3 regions of the Pseudoduganella sp. GW821-FHT11H04 genome follow, and region 3 is predicted to be linked to each of the others. Evidence: predicted binding sites of a transcription regulator. Region 3 holds the regulator's gene; each other region holds the start of a gene.
The links. The regulator LexA, encoded in region 3, represses DNA repair genes until DNA is damaged. The targets are predictions, from matches to a motif close to ACTGTATNNNNATACAGT.
Positions count from the first base shown of each region.

Region 1: AC1RTP_RS10750 (DNA topoisomerase IV subunit B) is a predicted target of LexA. The motif match lies at 993-1,010, and genes of this name have one in related genera.
Region 2: dinB (DNA polymerase IV) is a predicted target of LexA. The motif match lies at 1,024-1,041, and genes of this name have one in related genera.

Region 1 is NZ_JBXARE010000004.1:113,845-116,081, forward strand. Features, by position in the region: gene AC1RTP_RS10750 (DNA topoisomerase IV subunit B) at 1-969, opposite strand, end outside; gene AC1RTP_RS10755 (response regulator) at 1,130-1,945, shown strand; gene AC1RTP_RS10760 (TorF family putative porin) at 2,127-2,237, shown strand, end outside.
Region 2 is NZ_JBXARE010000003.1:89,538-91,774, forward strand. Features, by position in the region: gene dinB (DNA polymerase IV) at 1-994, opposite strand, end outside; gene AC1RTP_RS07385 (methyl-accepting chemotaxis protein) at 1,158-2,237, shown strand, end outside.
Region 3 is NZ_JBXARE010000001.1:257,021-259,257, forward strand. Features, by position in the region: gene AC1RTP_RS01205 (alpha/beta fold hydrolase) at 1-871, opposite strand, end outside; gene lexA (transcriptional repressor LexA) at 976-1,665, opposite strand; gene AC1RTP_RS01215 (hypothetical protein) at 1,796-2,237, shown strand, end outside; gene AC1RTP_RS01220 (DUF4351 domain-containing protein) at 2,234-2,237, opposite strand, start outside.

The DNA.
Region 1 (2,237 bases), on a different contig from region 3:
CAGCGAGTGCAGCTCGACGAAATTCTTCATTGCGCCGAACAGGCCTTCGCGCAGGCCCGATTCGTGGGTACCGCCGTTCGGGGTCGGGATCAGGTTGACGTAGGATTCGCGCACCACGGCGCCTTCCTCGGTCCATGCCACGACCCACGATGCGCCTTCGCCTTCGGCAAAGCCTTCCGCATCCGGGGTCGCAAACTGCTCGCCCTCGAACAGGGGAATCAGGGTTTCGCCGCCCGAGGTGGTCTGGGCCAGTTGCTCGTTCAGGTAGCCGCGCAGGCCATCCTTGTACATCCAGGTCTGTTCGTCGCCGTTCTTGGCGTTCTTCAGCGTGACGGTCACGCCAGGCAGCAGCACGGCCTTGGAGCGCAGCAGTCGTTGCAGCTCGACTTGCGAGATCAGCGGCGAGTCGAAATACTTCGCATCCGGCCAGGCGGTGACGCGGGTACCGGACTTTTTGCCGTCTTTCGGCGCAGGCTCGGAGCGCAGCGGTTCCACCAGGTCGCCGTTTTCGAAGGCGATATTGTGGAAGCCATTGCCGGCGTCGTCTTTACGCCACACTGCGATTTCCAGGCGCTTGGACAGCGCATTAGTCACCGACACGCCAACGCCGTGCAGGCCGCCCGAGAAGGCGTAGGCGCCGCCCGAACCCTTGTCGAACTTACCGCCCGCGTGCAGGCGGGTGAAGACGATTTCCACCGTCGGCACGTTTTCTTCCGGATGCAGACCGACCGGGATACCGCGGCCGTCGTCTTCGACGGTGATGGAACCGTCGGCATTCTGCGTCACGATGATATTTTTGCAATGGCCGCCCAACGCTTCATCGGAGGCATTGTCGATCACCTCCTGGATGATGTGCAGCGGGTTCTCGGTGCGGGTGTACATGCCCGGGCGCTGCTTGACGGGTTCCAGTCCTTTGAGGACGCGGATGGATGATTCGCTGTAGTCGGAAACTGGTTTTTTAGTGGCCATACTTGTTCTTGGTAATGCAAAGTGCTGTGATTATATACAGTATTTCCCGGTAACTTGCGATTAGTTGATGCCTTTCGCACAAGCTTGACCGAACGCATGCTTGCGCATTCTATCCGCAACGGCGGGTGGCGCAAGGGAATCGCGGCAGTAAAATGGGATTATGACCACAGATCGGCGCCCGTTCGCAGTCAGGCTGGTTGGCTTCCCACCGGAGGCCGGGCGGGCGCTTGCGCAGGGTTTGGCCAGGGCGCCGGCCGACGGACCCTTCTATATGTGCCTGTCCGAAGACAGCCTGCAGGACCCCGACATCTACCTCGCCAACGGCACCGAACTGAAAGCACTGGCAGCCATCGCATCGTTGGCTGCAGGCGACATTCGCCCGGCCCTGGTGCTGGGCGCGACCGGCGTTGCGCTGACCTACCCAAACCTGCCGCTGCCGGTGCAATGGGCCACGATGTACGCCGAACTGGCCCGCCTGGTGGAGCGCCGCGCCGAAGTGCTGGCCGGGCTGTCGGCTTCCGGGCAGTCGATGGTGCCCGAGCGCCGCCGCCGCGAACGGCTCGATCTGGACCTGACTGAACCTGGCGTCTATGAAAAGATGCGCAAGCCGCGCCGCGAAGGCGCCGTGCTGTGCGTGGACGCCAACGCCACCTTTAGCGAATACCTGGGGATCTCGCTCAAACAATTCAGCACCCCGGTGTTGTGGGCAGTGGACGGTGTGGCTGCGCTGGCGCTTTGCCGCCAGCAGGCGGTCGCCGTCGTGCTGCTGGACTTCGCCGCCCCCATCATCGACCACTACCTGCTGTGCGCCCACCTGCGCAGCGAAGCCTCGCAGCCCGAGGTGATCTTCCTCGTGCAATCGGCGCACGACTACGACACCACCCGCGCCCACGCCGCCGGCGCCGCCGGCATGCTGGACAAGCCGCTGGCCCAGCACCAGGTCCAAGCCGTCCTCCGCAAATTCATGCGCCTCTGAAATGTCCACCGTGGGGTCAGGAACAATAGTGGACATTTCCCTCAGAAATGTCCACTTTTGTTCCTGACCCCACGGTGGACATTTTTACGCTTCCTTTACTGGCGGGGACTGGGTTTTAAGGCTGTTTTTACGGGCGAATCGATAGAGTTCTGCTTCGACTTCATCGAAGGAATTCGTCACCATGAAAAAACTTATTCTTGCCTCCGCCGTGCTGACGGCGTTCACCGTATCGGTCCGCGCTGAAGAGGCCAAGCCGGATAATGAAATCAGCTTTAATGCTGCCGTTACATCG
Region 2 (2,237 bases), on a different contig from region 3:
CGGCCGTCGGTGAAGGCAGCGTGACGTCGCGCGTCACCGTGCGGAAGTCGGCGTAGCGCAGCTTGATGCCCACGGTGCGGCCGGCGTAGCGCTTGCGCGCCAGGTCGTCCGCGACCTTCTGGCACAGGCGGGTGAAGATGTCGGACAGCTCGGCGCGGTCGCGCTTTGCGTGCAGGTCGCGCGAGAAGGTAGTCTCGCGGCTCACGCCCTTCGGCTCATGATAGGTGGAGATGGCGCGCTCGTCGCGGCCATGCGAAATGCGCTGCAGCCATTCGGCGAAATTGAGGCCGAAATGCTCTTGCAGCAAGGCCGGATCGGCGGCCGCCAGTTGGCCCACGGTGTCGATGCCGAGCGCCACCAGCTTCTTCTCAGCTTTCGGGCCGATGCCGTTCACTTTGCGCACCGCCAACGGCCAGATACGGGCCGGTACGTCATCGTAGCCGACCACGGTCAGGCCGTTCGGCTTGTCCAGGTCGGAACAGATCTTGGCCAGCAGCTTGTTGGGCGCGACACCGATCGAGCATGAGAGCCCGGTGGCGGCGCGTACCGCGTCCTTGATGCGCTGGGCCAGCTCGTGCGTTTCGCCTTCGACGTCGGTCAGGTCGATATAGATTTCATCGATGCCGCGGTCTTCGATCTGCGGCGCTATGGTGGCCACGGCGGCTTTGAAAAGGCGCGAATATTTGCGGTAGGAGTCGAAGTCCACCGGCAACAGGATGGCATCCGGCGCCAGCGCTGCCGCCTTCATGGTGCCCATGGCGGAAAACACGCCCAGCGCGCGCGCCTCATAGGTGGAGGTGGTGATCACGCCGCGCCCCGCATAGTCGCGCAGGCGGGAGAACTCGCGGGTGCCGTCCGGCAGCTCCCGCGGCTGGTGCCGCCCGCCGCCGCCGATTACCACCGGCAGGCCGCGCAATTCCGGATAGCGCAGCAGCTCCACGGATGCGTAAAAGGCATCCATGTCGAGGTGGGCGATGCGGCGGGGCCAGTCCATATCTACAAATAGTCGAGTTCGCTTGTGATACTGTAATTATATACAGTCTTTTGACCCATGGGCTTGCTGTGGCGACAACGCCACGCGATTTCCGATCGCTGCGCCGCATTGCCATGCCTGTGCCATCATCAAGTCCAAACCAAACTTTCTGACGAGGCCTGGCATGAGCTTCTCGAACATGAACATCGGTATGCGGCTGGCGCTGGGTTTTGCACTGGCGATTGCGATCCAGCTGGCTATGTCCCTCACAGGCATCAGCCGCTTGAGCCACAACGCCGGCTTGACCACCCGGCTGGTGGAGGACCGCTACCTGAAAGTCCAACTGACCAACGAAATGCGCAGCTATTCCAACCGCTCGGCCCAGGCCTTGCGCAATGCCATGCTGGCGCCGGACAAGATCAGCAGCGATGGTTTCCTGGCCAGCATGGCCGAGGCGGACTCCGCGGGTGCGGCGGCGGCCAACAAGCTGCAAGCGATCCTGGAATCGGAAGAATCCAAGAAAGCATTCGCGGAGGAGACCCAGGCCTTCGAGGCCTTCCGCGCCAAGCGCGACGACGTGCTCAAGCTGTTCAAGGAGGGAGACCAGGACAGTGCGGTGCAAACCATGTTCAAGCAAGCCATTCCGCTGCAGAACGCATACTTCGGCAAGCTCGATGCCATCCTGGCCCTGCAAAACAAGCTGATGAAACACGATGGCGAAGAGGCGGCCAAATCGGCGTCCGAAGCAACCATGTTGATGATCGGCTTGCTGGTGCTGGCCACCGTGGTGTCCATCGTGGCGGGATACATGATTACGCGTTCGGTCACCGGCCCGCTGCTGCAAGCGGTGGAGGTAGCGGAAACCGTGGCGCATGGCGACCTGACTGCCGACATTGACGTGCGCCGCAAGGATGAAACGGGGCGGCTGCTGGTTGCGCTGAAAGACATGGTGGCGGCCTTGAAGACCACCGTGGGTTCGGTACGCACTTCCACCGACACGATCAACACCGCAGCGGCGGAAATCGCGGCGGGCAACCTCGACCTCTCGCGCCGCACGGAGCAGCAGGCGGCCAGCCTGGAGGAAACGGCTTCGTCGATGGAGGAGCTGACTTCCACCGTCAAGCAGAATGCGGACAATGCGCGCCAGGCTAACCAGCTGGTGGTTTCAGCTGCCGGCCATGCCAGCGAGGGCGGGCAGGTGGTGAACGAAGTGGTCGATACCATGGGCGCGATCAAGGCCAGCTCGGCGCGCATGGCGGACATC
Region 3 (2,237 bases):
TGATCGGGTAGATGTGCGCCTTGACGTGGGCAGCTGCGTCTTCCAATTTGCCGCCCTGGGCGATGTCGTGGCCGAGCACTGCGCGGATCTGCCACAGGGAGTTGTTGGCATCGGTGCCTTCAGGATCGGAGGCTGCGCTCTCGCGGAAGAATTTTTCGAAATCCTTTGGCGCGGTGCGTGCGCTGCGGTGGGCCGGGCTGTCGAAGTTCATGGCGAACAGCAGGTTGTACATCGGCAGGGCCGGATTCTTTGCGTAGCGGCCGCCGGCATAGGCTGGTTCGTCGACCACGGATTTCTCGACGATGCGCAGGAACAGCATGTCGGAGGAGGTCAGGCGCGGGGTGCCCGCAATCGGGATAGCCACGTCCATGAAGCCCGGGTAGCTGGCTGCCCACTGGAAGGTTTGCATGCCGCCCATCGAGTAGCCCATGACGGCGCGCACGTGGTTGATGCCCAGTTTTTCAGTCAGCAGCTTGTGCTGGCTTTCCACCATGTCGCGCATGGAGAATTGCGGGAAGGCTGGGCCGGCCTGGGTCTTGCTGTTGGAGGGCGAGCAGGAAACGCCGTTGCCCAGCGCATCGACCACGATCACATACCATGGCGCTGGATCGAACAGGGCGCCGCTTTGCAGCATGCCGATGGCGTCGCGGCTGGTGCCGGTGTGCCAGGTGGTGAACAGGATGGCGTTGGATTTGTCGGCGTTCAGGGTGCCGATGGTGCGGTAGCCGATCGAGCAGTCGTTGATGGTGGCTTTGCTCTCAAGCTGCAGGTCGCCCATTTTGGCGAATTGCTGCTGTGGCGCTGCGGCGTAGGCCGAGACGGAGGCAAATGCGAGAGTGCACAGGGTGGCGCTGAGGCGTCGGGCAAACATGTTTTCTCCTTCTTGTTGTTGATGTAAGAAGGATAACTTTGTTTGCCCGGCAATAGTAGCGTCTATGCGACAGGCTGCAAAAAACGCGGAACAGGCGGGATGAATCAGTGCCAGGTGCGCATCAGGCCGACCGCCAGGCCTTCCAGGGCGAAGTCGTCTTCCGGGTTGACGGTGATGATCTTGAAGTCCGGGTTTTCCGGCAGCAGTTCGATCTTGCTGCCGGTCTTGCGGTAGGTCTTCACCGTGACGTCGTTGCCGATACGGGCTACCACCACCTGGCCGTTGCGGGCGCTGTCGGTCTTTTTCACGGCCAGCAGGTCGCCGTCCATGATGCCGATGTCGCGCATCGATTCGCCGCGCACCTTCAGCAGGAAGTCGGGCTTGGCCGAGAACAGGTTCGGGTCGACGCTGTAGCTGGTTTCCAGGTTTTCCTGTGCCAGGATGGGCGAACCGGCGGCGACGCGGCCGATCAGCGGCAGGGAAATCAGCATGCCGGCCGGGACGGCTGGCATATCGTCGAATTCGACTTTGGCGCGCGGGGCAGGGCTAGGTTTTGCGGTGCCGGTTGCCGGGCCGCCGAAGTTGCCGGTCAGGCGGATGCCGCGCGAAGTGCCGGCGGTGATTTCAATCGCGCCTTTGCGCTGGAGGGCTTTCAGGTGCTCTTCGGCCGCATTGGCGGATTTGAAGCCCAGTTCCGCTGCGATTTCTGCGCGGGTCGGTGGGAAGCCGGTGTTTTCGATTGCATCCTTGATCAGGTCGAGGATTTGTTCTTGTCGTGCTGTGAGCTTGATCATGGCGCTATAGTGGACTGTGATTATAGACAGTCTGTATTTTTGTACAGTATGAAAGGAATTGCAAGCAAATTTGTTGCATCGGCAGAAAATATTCGGCTTAATGTCGATTCGACAACCATTGGAGGGCAGGATGGGACGGTTTGCTTTCTTGCTGGCGGCGGGGATTTCGCTTTTTGGTGCAGTAATCCATTTCGCCGCGCCTTGGCTGGGGCCGGAGTGGTACGCCTTCCTGCAGGCGCCGCCTAAGGTTGTCGCTCCCGCCCACGCTGGGACCTGGTTCGCGCCTGCTGGTGCTGCGCTCATTGGGGCCCTGATGTTCATCTGCTCCCTGTACGCGCTGGCCGGTGCGGGCCGCCTGCACTGGCTGCCGTTTGCACAAATGGCGCAGGGCACGATCGCTGCGATCTGCCTGCTGCGCGGGCTGCTGGTTGTGCCTTACCTCTACAAATTCCCCGAGCGTCTGTGGACGTTTGACGTTGTCGCGTCCTGCATCTGGCTTGCGGCCGGGCTCGGTTTCCTGACCGGCATCCTGCAGTCTTCCCGCGCCGCGCAAGCGCAAGGCGCGGCCTCAG